DNA from 3 places in the Sinomonas sp. B1-1 genome. Region 1 is predicted to be linked to each of the others. Evidence: riboswitches for the same ligand, from Rfam matches in the RefSeq annotation. Region 1 holds a riboswitch; each other region holds the start of a gene.
What was found. A riboswitch is a leader RNA that binds a small molecule or an ion and turns the genes downstream of it on or off. The one in region 1 is predicted to bind S-adenosylmethionine.
Positions count from the first base shown of each region.

Region 2: another riboswitch for S-adenosylmethionine. It lies ahead of sfnG (dimethylsulfone monooxygenase SfnG); the one in region 1 lies ahead of ACQ5BE_RS18110 (flavin reductase family protein).
Region 3: another riboswitch for S-adenosylmethionine. It lies ahead of ACQ5BE_RS17800 (DUF1737 domain-containing protein); the one in region 1 lies ahead of ACQ5BE_RS18110 (flavin reductase family protein).

Region 1 covers NZ_JBCHVF010000017.1:2,370-6,884, forward strand. The annotation lists gene ACQ5BE_RS18095 (ABC transporter permease) at 1-602, opposite strand, end outside; gene ACQ5BE_RS18100 (aliphatic sulfonate ABC transporter substrate-binding protein) at 683-1,726, opposite strand; gene ACQ5BE_RS18105 (ABC transporter ATP-binding protein) at 1,778-2,644, opposite strand; SAM riboswitch class I at 2,650-2,746, opposite strand; SAM riboswitch class IV at 2,889-3,000, shown strand; gene ACQ5BE_RS18110 (flavin reductase family protein) at 3,042-3,524, shown strand; gene ACQ5BE_RS18115 (oxygenase MpaB family protein) at 3,616-4,515, shown strand, end outside.
Region 2 covers NZ_JBCHVF010000015.1:96,241-100,755, forward strand. The annotation lists gene ACQ5BE_RS17555 (O-acetylhomoserine aminocarboxypropyltransferase/cysteine synthase family protein) at 1-475, opposite strand, end outside; gene sfnG (dimethylsulfone monooxygenase SfnG) at 475-1,659, opposite strand; SAM riboswitch class I at 1,715-1,827, opposite strand; gene ACQ5BE_RS17565 (acyl-CoA dehydrogenase family protein) at 1,956-3,185, shown strand; gene ACQ5BE_RS17570 (ArsR/SmtB family transcription factor) at 3,344-4,333, opposite strand; gene ACQ5BE_RS17575 (hypothetical protein) at 4,427-4,515, shown strand, end outside.
Region 3 covers NZ_JBCHVF010000016.1:41,435-45,949, reverse strand. The annotation lists gene ACQ5BE_RS17810 (SRPBCC family protein) at 1-347, shown strand, start outside; gene ACQ5BE_RS17805 (NAD(P)/FAD-dependent oxidoreductase) at 431-1,693, opposite strand; SAM riboswitch class IV at 1,835-1,943, shown strand; gene ACQ5BE_RS17800 (DUF1737 domain-containing protein) at 1,951-2,259, shown strand; gene ACQ5BE_RS17795 (rhodanese-like domain-containing protein) at 2,256-2,666, shown strand; gene ACQ5BE_RS17790 (O-succinylhomoserine sulfhydrylase) at 2,675-3,895, shown strand; gene ACQ5BE_RS17785 (globin domain-containing protein) at 4,095-4,515, shown strand, end outside.

The DNA.
Region 1 (4,515 bases):
AGGAACAGCCACGCCTGCGCGAGCGCGAGCCGCAGGCCCGAGAAGATCGCGGGCACGACGGCGGGCAGCTGGATCGTGGTCAGCAGCTGCAGGCCGGTGAGCCCGAACGCCCGCCCGGCCTCGACCAGCTTCCGGTCCACGTGCCGCAGCGCGAGGTACACCGTGGTGAACACGGGGAAGAACGCGCCGATCACGATCAGCGTGACCTTCGAGTTCTCCCCGATCTTGAGCCACAGGATCAGCAGCGGCACCCACGCGAGCGACGGCACCGCGCGCAGCGCCCCGATCGTCGGCGAGAGGAGCCGGTCCGCCCACTGCGACAGCCCCACGAGCGAGCCGAACGCGAGCCCCAGCGCTCCGCCGATCACGAACCCGAGCAGGACGCGCTGCGTCGAGATGCCCACGTGCTGCCACAGCTCCCCGCGGCCCGCGAGCTCCGCCCCGGCAGCGAGCACCGCGCCCGGCGCCGGCAGCTGGACCGCGCTGAACAGCCCCGCCGAGGTGGACCATTGCCACAGCGCGAGCAGGACCAGGGGCACGACGGCGCCGATCGCCGCGCGCTTGAGCCCGCCGGCCGCGTCGCCCTGGGAACCCCGGCGCAGGGTGCCGCGCACGACGGCGGGCGCCTCCGCGGCGTCGTGCGTCGCCTCAGCCTCGGGCCGGGTCCCGGAGGAGGCGGTGCTCACTTGGCTGCCTTGGACGCGAAGCTCGGCTCGAGGAGCGAGGCGAGGGCCGTGTCGATCTTGTCCTGCCCGGAGACATCGCCGGAGGCGACGAAGATCGGGCCGACCTTCTTCAGGACCGCGAGCTGCGTCTCGCCCGGGACCGGGTTGATGGCCAGCCGAGTGCGCTCCTTGATGACCTTCCCGGCGACCGCATCGGAGATGTTGGCCGCCTTGGCGAGGATCGAGGTGGTCTCCTCGAGGTTCGCCGCAGCCCAGCCGCGGGCCTTCTCGTAGGTGTCCACGACAGTCTGCGCCTGCTCCGGCCGGTCCTTGAGGAAGGACTCGGTGGCGTTGAGGAAGCCGTAGGTGTTGAAGTCGATGTTGCGGTAGAGCAGCTTCGCGCCGTTCTGCTCGGCGGCCGCCATGATCGGGTCGAGGCCGCTCCACGCCTCGACGGAGCCGTTCTCGAGGGCCGTGCGGCCGTCCGCGTGCTGGAGGTTCTGGACCGTGACGTCGGCCTGCTTGAGCCCGTTGGCCTCGAGCGCCTGGAGGAGGAAGAAGTAGGGGTCCGTGCCCTTGGTCGCGGCGACCTGCTTGCCCCTGAGGTCCGCGACGGAGGCGATCTTCGAGTCCTTGCCGACCACCAGCGCGGCCCATTCGGGCTGGGAGTAGAGGCTGATCGCCTTGATCGGCGAGCCGTTCGCGCGGGCCAGGAGCGCCGCGGAGCCGGCAGTGGAGCCGACGTCGATCGCCCCGGCGCGCAGGGCCTCGTTGGCCTTGTTCGATCCGGCGGACTGGACCCAGTTCACGCCGACGCCCGAGGGCTTGAGGGCCTCCTCGAGCCAGCCCTTCTCCTTGATGACGATGGACAGCGGGTTGTAGGTGGCCCAGTCGATGTTCAGCGTCCCGGCCGCCTTCGCCGCGGGCGCCGAGCCGCCGGAGCCCTCGCCGGCGCACGCGCTCAGGCCCAGGGCGGCGGCGCCGAGGCCGAGGGCGAGGAAGGAGCGGCGGGACGCGGCGGTGCGGAACGCGGCGGTGCGGGACTGGTTCAGGGCAGGCATGGGGAACCTCTTCGTGCGGGTGCGGGGTGCGGGTGGACGTGCGGGGGAGGGTCAGTGGTGGTGCGTGTCCACGCCGAGCGTGGACAGGAGGGTGCCGCGGAGGCGGGCGAGTTCGGCGTCGGCGCGGTCGCGGGGGCGCTCGCCCGGGACGTCGAGGACGTGCTGGATCGTTGCGCCGGGCACGCCGTCCTCGGAGCCGAGCACCACGACGCGGTCGGCGAGCTGGAGCGCCTCGTCGACGTCGTGGGTCACGAGCAGGACCGTGGTGGGCTCGGCCTCGTGGACGCGCAGGAGGAGGTCCTGCATCTTCAGGCGGGTGAGCGCATCGAGGGCGCCGAACGGCTCGTCCAGGAGCAGCACGCCGGGGCGCCGGGCCAGGGCACGGGCCAGCGAGGCCCGCTGGGCCATGCCGCCGGAGATCTCGCCTGGGCGGTACGCCGCGCAGTGGGTCAGGCCCACGAGGGCCAGGAGGCGGTCGACGGCGGCGCGCCCCTCGCGCTTCTCGGTCCCCTTGGGCAGGCCCAGGGCCACGTTGTCGTGCACGCTCAGCCAGGGCAGGAGCCGGGGCTCCTGGAAGCCGACGGCGCACAGGGGCGAGATGCCGCTGCTCGGCTGGCCGCCCACGAGCAGTTCCCCAGCCGCGGGCGCGTCGAGCCCGGCGGCGATGCGCAGCAGCGTGGACTTTCCCGAGCCGCTCGGGCCCAGCAGGGCCACGATCTCACCCGGGGCGAGCGCGAGGTCGACGTCGCGCAGGACGTGGGTCACGCCGTCGTGCGCGCCCGTCCCGGTGCCACGGCCGCGGCGGGCGGCGAAGGACTGGGCGACGCCGCGGAACTCCAGCGAGGCGGCGCGGGGCGCGGCGAGGGCGGAACCGCGGTGGGGCGCCTCGGAAGTCGGCTGGGCCAGGGCAGAAGGCATGTGCATCTCCATCGGTTCTGGCGGTAGCACCTGTGGCCCCTGCGGGGGCCATGGTTGCTGCGGCGTCACGGAGCCAGATCTCTCAGCCGCTCGGGATGGTCACTTCACATTTCACGTAAAGAAGGCCCGCCGTGCAAAACCAGACGTCGGGGCGCGCGTAACAAATGACAATGTGTCCGCGTGTTTCCACCGCCCGCGGATACGTTGGACGACCGGTGGATCCCTTCCGTACTGTGAAGGACAGGATCAAGAGTCCCGGCGCGAAGCTCTGGCTGGCCGGGCGGCAACCCTCTCCCGTAGTGGGGTGCCCCAGATGAAGATCCGGCCGCGGTGGCCATCCGCGGCAAGTACGGCGCCTGCGAACCGTGGGCGTCCGGCCGACTAGCTGGAGGAGCCCATGACAGCGACACCCCTCGACCTCGTGACGGGCGCGGACCTGCGCCGCGCCATGGGGCACTGGGCCACGGGCATCGCCGTCATCACCACCTCGGACGGCGGCGCGATCGCAGGCCTCGTGAGCAACTCGTTCACGTCGATCAGCCTCGACCCGCCGCTCGTCTCGTGGGCGGTGGACAAGAAGTCGAGCTCATTCGAGATCTGGAACCGCACCGACAACTACGCCGTGCACATCCTGTCCGAGTCCCACCGGGACCTCGTGGCGCGGTTCGCGGCGAAGGGGACGGACAAGTTCGCGGGACTGGCCTGGGGGCCCGGGACGCTGGGCTCGCCGATTGTGGCCGACGACGTCCCGCACCTCGAGTGTCGCCTCTGGCAGCGGGTGGACGCGGGGGACCACGTCATCCTGATCGGCGAGGTGGTCAGCGTCTCGGATCCGGAGGAGTTCGTCCCCCTGACCAACCACGTGTACTGGGCAAAGTAGACCGACGGCGCATCAGCGCCAGGCAGCCGGGGCCCCGGCTCCCCCAAGCGGAGGGGGCCCCGGCCAGCCAACCCGCCGGTACGCTGGGTGGGTGACCACCGGTCTCAACGACACGCTCATCGGCCCGTTGCGGCGCCGCCTCCTGACGACCTTCTCAGGCCAGTCCGAGGGGAACCTGGCGTGGGAGGAAGCCCTCGAGGAGGGCGACGACGCGGGGTACTTCGCGCCTGGCTCCGCGGTCTGGGCCGTCCACGGGGGCATGACGCCCATCGCCGCCGGCATCCGCGCCCTTCTCACGCAGGCCCTGCACCCGGGTGTGCTCGCCGGCGTCGTGGAGCACTCGAACTACCGCGCCGACCCCCTTGCACGGCTCGCCGGCACGATCCGCTGGATCTTCACCGTCACCTACGGGGACACCGCGGCCGCCCGCCGTGCGTGCGCGTGGGTGCGGAAGCGGCACGTGCCCGTGGAGGGGGAGTTCGTCACGGGCCACGGCACGCACGAGCACTACTCCGCCAATGACCCCACACTGGCCGAGTGGGTCCACCTCGCCTTCACGGATGCGTTCCTGCGGGCGTACGAATTGCTTGCCGGGCCGGTTCCCGGGGGTGCGGACCGCTACGTGGGGGAGTGGGCCGCGGCCGGGGAGCTCATGGGGGTGGCCGACCCGCCGCGCACCGCGTCCGCCCTCGTCGAGCGGATGGAGGCGTACGACGCCGCAGGGCAGCTTGCCGGCGGACCGCGCCTGGCCGATGTGGTCTCGTTCCTGCGCCGGCCGCCGCTCGACCCGCTGCTGCGCCCGGGCTACGCCGTGCTGTTCAACGCGGTGGTGTCGGGGATGCCCCAGCGGCACCTGGACCTGCTGGGGCTCGAGCGGCCCCGCCTCGGGCCGGTGCCGCTCCCGGTGACGGGCGCCGCGAAGGCGACCCTCGCCGTCGTGGGTCGGGCCCTCGACCCGATGTCGCCGAGTGAGGCGGCCGCGCGACGTCGT
Region 2 (4,515 bases), on a different contig from region 1:
TGGCCACCACCTCGGTGTAGACGGCCTTCGTGTTCTCGCGCAGGGCGGCCTTGAACGCGGCGGGGTCGGTCGAGTCCACGAACGTGGTCTCGACCCCGAAGCGGCGCAGGGTCACGTCGAGCTGTGTGATCGTGCCGCCGTAGAGCTTGGAGGAGGCGACGATGTGGTCCCCGGCCTGGGTCAGCGCGGCGAACGTGATGAATTCCGCGGCCATGCCCGAGCTCGTCGCGACCGCTCCGAGGCCGCCCTCGAGGGACGCGATGCGCTCCTCGAATGCCGCGACCGTGGGGTTGCCGATGCGGGAGTAGATGTTGCCGTACTTCTGCAGCGCGAAGAGGTTCGCGGCGTCGTCCGAGTCCTTGAACACGAACGAGGTGGACTGGTAGATGGGCACCGCCCGGGCGCCGTGCTCGGCGTCGGGCGTGCCGCCGGCGTGCAGGGCGCGGGTGCGGAACCCGAACTGGCGCTCGGCCATCAGGCGTTCGCCCCGGCAGCCTGGAAGCTCGTCACCGGCAGCAGGTCCGTGCGCAGCTCCGTGCCGTTCTTCCGAGCTAGGTCCGCCTCGAGCTCGCGGACGATCGGGAGGACGTCGCGGCCGAACGCTTCGACCTCCTCCTGGAAGTGCAGGTAGCCGGTGAGGAAGAGGTTCACGCCGATCTTCTTGTACTCGACGATCCGCTCGGCGATCTGCTCGGGGGTGCCGATGAGCTTGGTGCGGAAGCCGTCGTTGTACTGGACGAGGTCCTCGAACGTGGAGTCCTCCCACATTCCCTTGCCGTCCTTCGTGGACTGGCCGGCCTCCTTGACGGCGGCCGCGAAGCCCTCGACGGCCGGCTTGTGCGCCTTGGCGATGATCTCGCGGAGGGTGTCCTGGGCCTCCTTCTCCGTGTCGCGGGCAATCACGAAGCCGTTGAGGCCGAAACGCGGGGCGGCGGGGGCGGTCCGACCGTCCTGCGCGGCGGCCAGGACGCCGCGGATGTTGTCCTTGAACGGCTCGAGGTCGCGGCCGTTGGAGAAGTACCAGTCCGCGGTGCGCCCCGCGGCGGCCTGTGCGGCCGTCGAGTTGCCGCCGAAGAAGATCTCGGGGTGTGCCCGGCCCGGGATGTCCAGCGGGGCCGGGCTGAGGGTGAAGTCCTTGATGTTGTAGTACTTCCCCGACTGCGAGTAGCCCTTCTGGGTCCACAGGCCGCGGAGCACGTTGATGAACTCCTCGGTGCGCACGTAGCGCTCGTCGTGCTCGAGCCACGGCAGGCCGAAGTTCACGAACTCGTCCTTGAGCCAACCGGAGACGATGTTCACGGCCGCGCGGCCGCCGGAGAGGTGGTCCGCGGTGATGATGAACTTGGCGAGGACACCCGGGTGCCACATGCCGGGGTGCACGGCGGAGATGACCTTGAGCCGCTCGGTCGCGCCGAGGAGGGCGAGGCTGAACGAGGTCGCCTCGTGCTGCTTGTCCGCGCCGTAGCTCGCGGCGTAGCGGGTCTGGGTCAGCGCGTACTCGAAGCCGGAGTCCTCCGCGATGCGGGCGAGCTTCTTGTTGTACTCGAACTCCCAGTTGGTGCGCTGCTCGATGGTCGAGACGACGAGGCCGCCCGAGACGTTGGGCACCCAGTACGCGAACTTCAGCGGGGTCTCGAAGTCGATGCGGTGGTCGGTCATGCTGCGCTCCTTGGAACTCGGGCGCGACGTGCAGCGCAGGATGTGGCCTGATCGCTCACCATCGCTTCTGGCAGTAGCACCTTTGGCTCCGGCCGTTGTTCCGGCATTTGGGGGCAATGGTTGCTGCGGCGTCACAGATCCAGATCTCTCGGCCGCTCGGGATGGTCCTTCCGATTGTCGCCAGAGGGGCCGTAACGAGGCAAATTATTTCGTCACACTCGCGCTCGGCTGGCTGGCGCCGAATACTGTTCGACGGCGTGCGCCCGCCGATGGCCCGCCGGAGAGGGGATGCACGCATGGGACGCACGACGCCGGGCGGTGCCTCGTACGCCGAGCTCGCCGAGCGCTTCGCACCGGTCTTCGACCGCATTGCCGAGGGTGCCTTGGAGCGCGAACTGGGCCGGACGCTGCCCTTCGAGCAGGTCGAGTGGCTCAAGGAGGCCGGGTTCGGCCGCCTCCGGGTTCCGGTCGCATATGGGGGCTTCGGGGCCTCCGTCGAGACCCTCGTGCGGCTGCTCATCGACCTCGCCGCCGCGGACTCGTCGGTGGCGCACCTGCTGCGCTCCCACTTCGCGTTCGTCGAGACGATCTCGCTCCAGGACGACGCGTTCCGCGCGCGGTGGTTCGGCCGCGTCGTCGACGGCGTGATCTTCGGCAACGCCGCGACTGAGCGGGCCGGCAACGCCCTCGGCACGGTCGCGACCAGGCTCGTGCCCGCGGGCGACCGCGGGTACCTCCTCACGGGCGAGAAGTACTACACGACCGGCACGATCTTCGCCGACTACGTGGCCGTGATGGCGTCCCCCGAGGGCGAGCGCTCCCGGCTGTACGCGATCGCCCCGACCCGGCACGCCGGCGTCGAGATCCGCGACGACTGGGACGGATTCGGCCAGCAGATGACTGGTACGGGGACGGCGGTGTTCCGCGAGGTCCCGATCCCCGCCGAGGACACCGTGCCGCGCACCGAGTCCACCACCCACGAGCCGGCGTTCCTGCAGCTCATGCTCCTGTCCGTCCTCGCAGGGATCGGCAAGGCCGTGGTGCGGGACGCGTCGTCGCTCGTCGCGAAGCGGACCCGCACGTTCTCCACGGGCTCGGGCCAGCTGTTCCGCGAGGATCCGCTCATCCTGAACCTCGTCGGGCAGCTCGCCGCGAAGTCGTTCGCTGCGGAGTCGTCGGTGCTCGCGGCCGCCCGCGAGCTCGATGACGCCCTCGCGCTGGGACCCGACGCGAGCGCCGAGGACCGCTACGCGCGGGGAGCGGTCGCCGTCGACCTCGCCCAGGTGGCCGTGCCGCCGCTGGTGATCGACGCCGCGCAGCAGCTCTTCGACACGGCCGGCGCCTCCGCGGTGTCCCGGGGCAAGGCGCTGGACCGCCACTGGCGCAACGCGCGCACGGTCGCGACGCACAACCCCGTGGCGTTCAAGGCGCGCGGGCTGGGGGACTGGTTCGTCAACGGCGTCTCCCCGGTCGCGCTGCACAGCATCGGCGAGGCGACGGCCGGGGTCCCAGCCTCCGCCTGCTAGATAGCCCCTCCTTGTGGGGTCACATCCCTAGCCTCTCAGGCCCCGGTCCGGAGGTTGAGGGGTCATGTCTCTAAGAAAAGGAATCCGCTCTCTAGAGATATGACCCCTCAAGGCAGGGACATGACCCCTCAACGCAGGGACATGACCCCACAACAGGATCAGGCGCGGGCCAGGAGCTCCTCGCCCACGCGGCCGCGCTGGTAGAACACCTCCCGCCCGGCGCGCACCGGCTCGGTCAGCCCCGACTCCGCGAGCACCTTGAGATGCGCGTTGACCGTCCCGGCGGCGAGGTCGAGCGCGCAGGCGAGCTGCGTCGTCGTCATCGGGACGTCGAGCTGGGCGAGGATCTGCGCGCGCGTCCGCCCGAGAAGCCGCGAGATGGGGGACTCGCGCGTCTCGCGCGTGGCCTCCCACAGCCGCCCGACGCCCCGGGGCGCGTAGGTGATGGTCGGCACGAACGGGGCGATGTTGAGCACCAGCGTGTTCGGCCACACGAACGCATTGGGCACGAGGATGAGGCCGCTGCCCGGCTCGGGCAGGTCCGTGGCCTCGCAGCCGCGCGTGATCTCGAGGCCCGTCTCGGTGGGGCGCACGCTCGGGTGGAGTGTCTTGAAGACCTCCTGGATGCCGTAGTGCGAGAGCTCATCCAGACGGGAGTCGATGTCCGCGAGCAGGACCGAGCGCAGCCTCGGCCAGTAGGGCTCGACGGCGGTCGCCCAGTACCAGCGCAGCGCCGCGACGATGCGGGGCACGGCGGCGTCGATGTCCGCACGGAGCTCCTCGAGCGTGGCGAGGATGGTCCCCGTCGGCTTGCGGCGCTCGAGGTAGCCGAGGTCGCGCAGCCACAGCTCGCCCGGGACTGCGGCGACGGCGTCGAGCGCATCGGCGAACGAGTCCCCCCGCTCGGGCGTGGGCGTGAGCGAGTCGGCGATGAACCCCTGCGGCTGCACGAGCGTGGTGAGCAGGCGCAGGTGCTCGCGCGCGAGGGGGTCGCCGCTGGCCGTGATGCGGCGGCGTGCCTCGGTGACCCACGGCCGGTGCAGGGGCGTCCCAGCCTGGAGGGCCCGCAGGCTCGTGACCGTCTCCCACAGCGGCGACGCCTCGAAGCGGACCCTCGTGAGGTCCTCGTGGGTGAGCGTGATGAACATGGATCCAGCGTAGGAACCCGGACCTCCCAGGGCGAGGATTCGGTGAACGCCGAATCGTTTCGGCCGTTCCGAGTGCGGCGCACACTCGTGGGCATGGCAACGAACACCCGCACCCAGCACTCCACCGAACGGCTCGACCGGACCCTGCATCCGCTCCGCCCCACCACGCGTCGGCCCGTCCG
Region 3 (4,515 bases), on a different contig from region 1:
GCCGCCACGAGTTCCACCCCGGGGGCCTCTGCCACTACTGGATGACCGGCCCCGACGGCGAGAAGGCCTACGGGTGGTGGCGGTTCCTCGCCATCAGCCCGCACGACCGGCTCGAGATCGAGGACGGCTTCGCCAACGAGGACGGCTCCCCGCTCGACCCCGAGGACAGCGCGACGTTCACGGTCACCTTCGAGGAGGCAGGCACCGGGACGCGCATGACGACGGTCTCGGCCTTCCGCTCCCTCGAGCAGCTCGAGCGCATGGCCGAGATGGGCATGGAGGAGGGCATGAAGGAGGCCTCGGGCCAGATCGACGCGATCCTCGCCGAGGCGCAGGCCGTGCGCTGAGGCAGCGGCACGCACGACGGCGCCGGGTCACCGAGGCGACCCGGCGCCGTCGTGCGCCCGTTCCCCGCTACACCGGGGCCCTGCTACGCCCGCGGCTTGTCCGGGCGGCTCAGGACCACGAACGAGCGGCGGTGGCTGATGTAGTCGCTGGGCCAGGTCGCCAGGGCGCGGACCTTCTGCAGGCTGCCCGAGAGCAGGAAAACGTGCACGCCGAGCCAGGCGAGGAACGCGAGGGGGCCCGCGAGGACCTTCCGATCCGGACCGGGACCGACCTCGGCGACCGCGGCGCCGCGGCCCACCATGGCCATGTAGCCCTTGTCCGAGTAGTGGAACGGCTCGCGCGGGCGGCCCTCGATGTCGGCGAGGATGTTCTTCGCGGCCCAGCCCCCGGCCTGCAGCGCACAGGAGCCGAGCTGCGGGAGCTTGTTGCCCTTGTCATCGGTCATGTTCGCGGCGTCGCCGAGGACGTACACCCCCTCGACCCCTGGGGCGGTGAGGTCCTCGTTGACGTCGATCCTGCCGCCGCGGCCCTGGGGTAGGCCCGAGCCCGCCACGACCGGCCCGGCCTTGAGGCCGCCGGCCCAGACCACCAGGTCGGCGGGGATCCCGGTACCGTCGTTGAGCACCACCGTGTCCGGGGTGATCTCCTTGACCGGCACGCCGAGGTGCAGCTGGACGCCCATGCCGGACAGGCGCCGTCGTGCGTACTCCTTGGACTTGTCGGAGAACGGGGGGAGCACGTTCGGGAGCATGTCCACGAGGTGCACGCGGCAGCGGGAGGCGAGGCGCTGGGAGAAGTAGCCCGGGAGGACATACTTCACGGTCTCCGCCATGGCGCCCGCGGTCTCGACGCCGGTGGGGCCGCCGCCGATCACCACGAAGTGCAGCTCCGAGCTGTCGTCGACCCGGTCGGCCTCCTCGAGGATGTTCGAGAAGGAGCTGCCGAGGCCCACGGCGTCCTCAACCGAGTAGAGCGGATACGTCCCCTCCTCGGCGCCCGGGGTGTTGAAGAAGTTGGCCTCGGCGCCGGAGGCCAGGACCAGGAAGCGGCCCTCGTAGGTCCTGCCGTCCGAGGTGGTCACGCGCTTCGCGGCCGGGTCGACGCCGGTCACTTCCGCGACCAGCACGCGCACGTTCGGCTGGCTCCGGAAGATGTCGCGCAGGGACCGGGCGACCTCCGAGACGCCGAGCTGGACAGTCGCCACCTGGTAGAGCAGGGGCTGGAATTGGTGGTAGGGGTTCTTGTCGATCAGGAGGACCCGCACGCCCTTGCGCCCGAGCTCGCGCGCGGCTGCGACGCCCGCGAACCCTCCGCCGACCACGATGACTTCGTAGTTCTCGTCCACGGGGCGCACATTACCCGCTCGGAGGCGATCTGAACCGCTGCGGGCAGCAAGCTGACCCCCGTGGCGCCGCCCGTGGCATGTTGCCAATCGTTACCGCCGGGCCATGGCTGGCCCCATGCCCGCGTGCTACGTTCAACGCAGAGTAATGAGCGCCAGTGGGAAGCCCTGACTAGCTGGCCGGCAACCCTCCGTTCGGCGGGGTGCCTCAGGTGAGTACTCGGCGTTCGTTGATCGAGAGCAAAGCCCGAAGGAGCCCCATGTCCGAGACCGTGACAGAGCCGGCTGAGACCACACCGCTGAACGATCCCGCGGCTCCTTCCGGGGCCGCCGAGGCGAAGCTCGCCTACCGCCTCCTCACGGGCCCGGACACGCGCGAGTTCTGCGCCCGCATCTCCCAGGCTCTCGCGGACGGGTACGTACTGCACGGCAGCCCGGCCGCGACCTTCAACGGCTCCGAGGTGATCGTGGCGCAGGCCGTGATCCTCCCGCATGCCGTGGCCCGAGCGGACGCCGCCGTGGCCTCCGCCGTCGAGGGGCTCGAGTACGAGGGCGAGGGCCACGCGTGAGCTACGCGGGCGACATCGACCCGCTCGAGGCGTGGGAGAAGCTCAAGGACGGCGCCGTCCTGGTGGACGTCCGCACCGAGGAAGAGTGGGCCCACATCGGGATCCCCGACACCAAGGCCACCGAGAACGACCCGCTCTTCATCCCCTGGGTCTTCGCCGGAGGCATCCCCAACCCGGACTTCGTGATGGAGCTGACGCTCCAGGCCCCTGAGCCGGGCAGCACCGAGCTCGTGTTCCTGTGCCGTTCGGGCAACCGCTCCGTCGCCGCCGCGGAGGTGGCCGCCAACCTCGGCTTCACGGCCTACAACATCCTCGAAGGCTTCGAGGGACACCCGGGCCCCGACGGCCACCGCACCGTGAACGGGTGGAAGAACCGCGGGCTGCCGACCAATCTGGGACAGGACTAAGTACTTTCGTGACGTTTGACACCAACCACAATCTATCGGTCGGTTGGAGCGAAGACACCCAGGCCGTGCGCGGCGGGCTCCTCCGCACCAACTTCCAGGAAACCTCCGAGGCCGTCTTCCTGAACTCGGGCTTCGTCTACGACTCGGCGGAGGCCGCCGAGCGGGCCTTCACCGGCGAGGACGAGCGCTTCGTCTACTCCCGCTACGGGAACCCCTCCGTCGCCACCTTCCAGGAGCGCCTGCGCCTCCTCGAAGGCACCGAGGCATGCTTCGCGACCGCCTCCGGCATGTCGGCGGTGTTCACGGCCCTGGGCGCCCTGCTCGGCGCGGGAGACCGCGTGGTGGCGGCCAGGAGCCTGTTCGGCTCGTGCTTCGTGATCCTCAACGAGATCCTGCCCCGCTGGGGCGTCGAGGCCGTGTTCGTGGACGGCCCTGACCTGGACCAGTGGCGCGAGGCCCTCTCGGTGCCCACCACGGCCGTGTTCTTCGAGTCGCCCTCGAACCCGATGCAGGAGATCGTGGACATCCAGGCCGTGGCCGACCTCGCGCATGCAGCGGGAGCCAAGGTCGTCGTCGACAACGTCTTCGCCACGCCCCTGCTCCAGCGCAGTCTGGACTTCGGCGCCGACGTCATCGTGTACTCCGGGACGAAGCACATCGACGGACAGGGGCGCGTGCTCGGCGGCGCCGTCCTCGGCACGAAGGAGTTCATCGACGGCCCCGTCAGGCACCTCATGCGGCACACCGGGCCGGCCCTGTCGGCCTTCAACGCCTGGGTGCTCACCAAGGGCCTCGAGACGATGGGGCTGCGGGTGCGGCACTCCTCCGCCAACGCCCTCGCGATCGCGGAATGGCTCGAGGCGCAGTCGGACATCAGCTGGGTCAAGTACCCGCACTTGCGCTCGCACCCGCAGTACGAGCTCGCCCGCAAGCAGATGAGGGCCGGCGGCTCCGTGATCACCTTCGAGCTCGGCGCCCCCGAGGGCCAGGGCAAGGAGGCCGCGTTCCGCTTCCTCAACGCGCTCAGCGTCATCGACATCTCCAACAACCTCGGGGACGCCAAGTCCCTCATCACGCACCCTGCCACGACGACGCACCGGGCCATGGGCCCCGAGGGCCGCGCCGCGATCGGGCTGAGCGACGGCGTGGTGCGGCTCTCGGTGGGGCTCGAGGACGTCGGGGACCTCATCGGGGACCTCGGGCAGGCCCTGCGCGCGGCCGCCCGCTGAACGGCGCCGAGCAGCGCCGCGCGTCGTCGGGCACGCCAGCTGCGGGCCGGGCTTGACAGAACGGCCGCCATGTTTCGAGTGGAACCACACGCGCCATGCATAGTAGGTTGCTTCAGGCGGTACCTGCCAGGGGGGTGGCAGACGCAAGAGACAGCCCCCCGGGGCAGACGTGCGCGCTAGGCGCAGAAGGGACGGCCGCGTGGACTCGAGCGCGCTGAAGCGGACATGGTCGATGGCGGCCTCGCTCGGGGACGACGTTCCGCTGTACTTCTACTCGCACCTGTTCGCGACCCACCCCGAGGTCCGGGAGATGTTCCCCGTCGCGATGGGCGCGCAGCGGGACAAGCTCTTCGCAGCCCTCGGGCACATCATCAGCCATGCTGACCGCCTCAACGAGGTGGACGGGTTCATCGGCCAGCTCGGACGCGACCACCGCCGCTTCTCGGTGGCCCCCGAGCACTACTCGATGGTCGGGGCCTCGTTCCTCGCCACGCTCCAGAAGTTCCTCGGCCCCGAGTGGACGGAGGAGGTGGCACGGAGCTGGTCCGAGGCCTACGGGCTCATCGCCAAGGTCATGGTCATGGCCGCCGAGGACTCCGCGGACGAGACCCCGCCCTGGT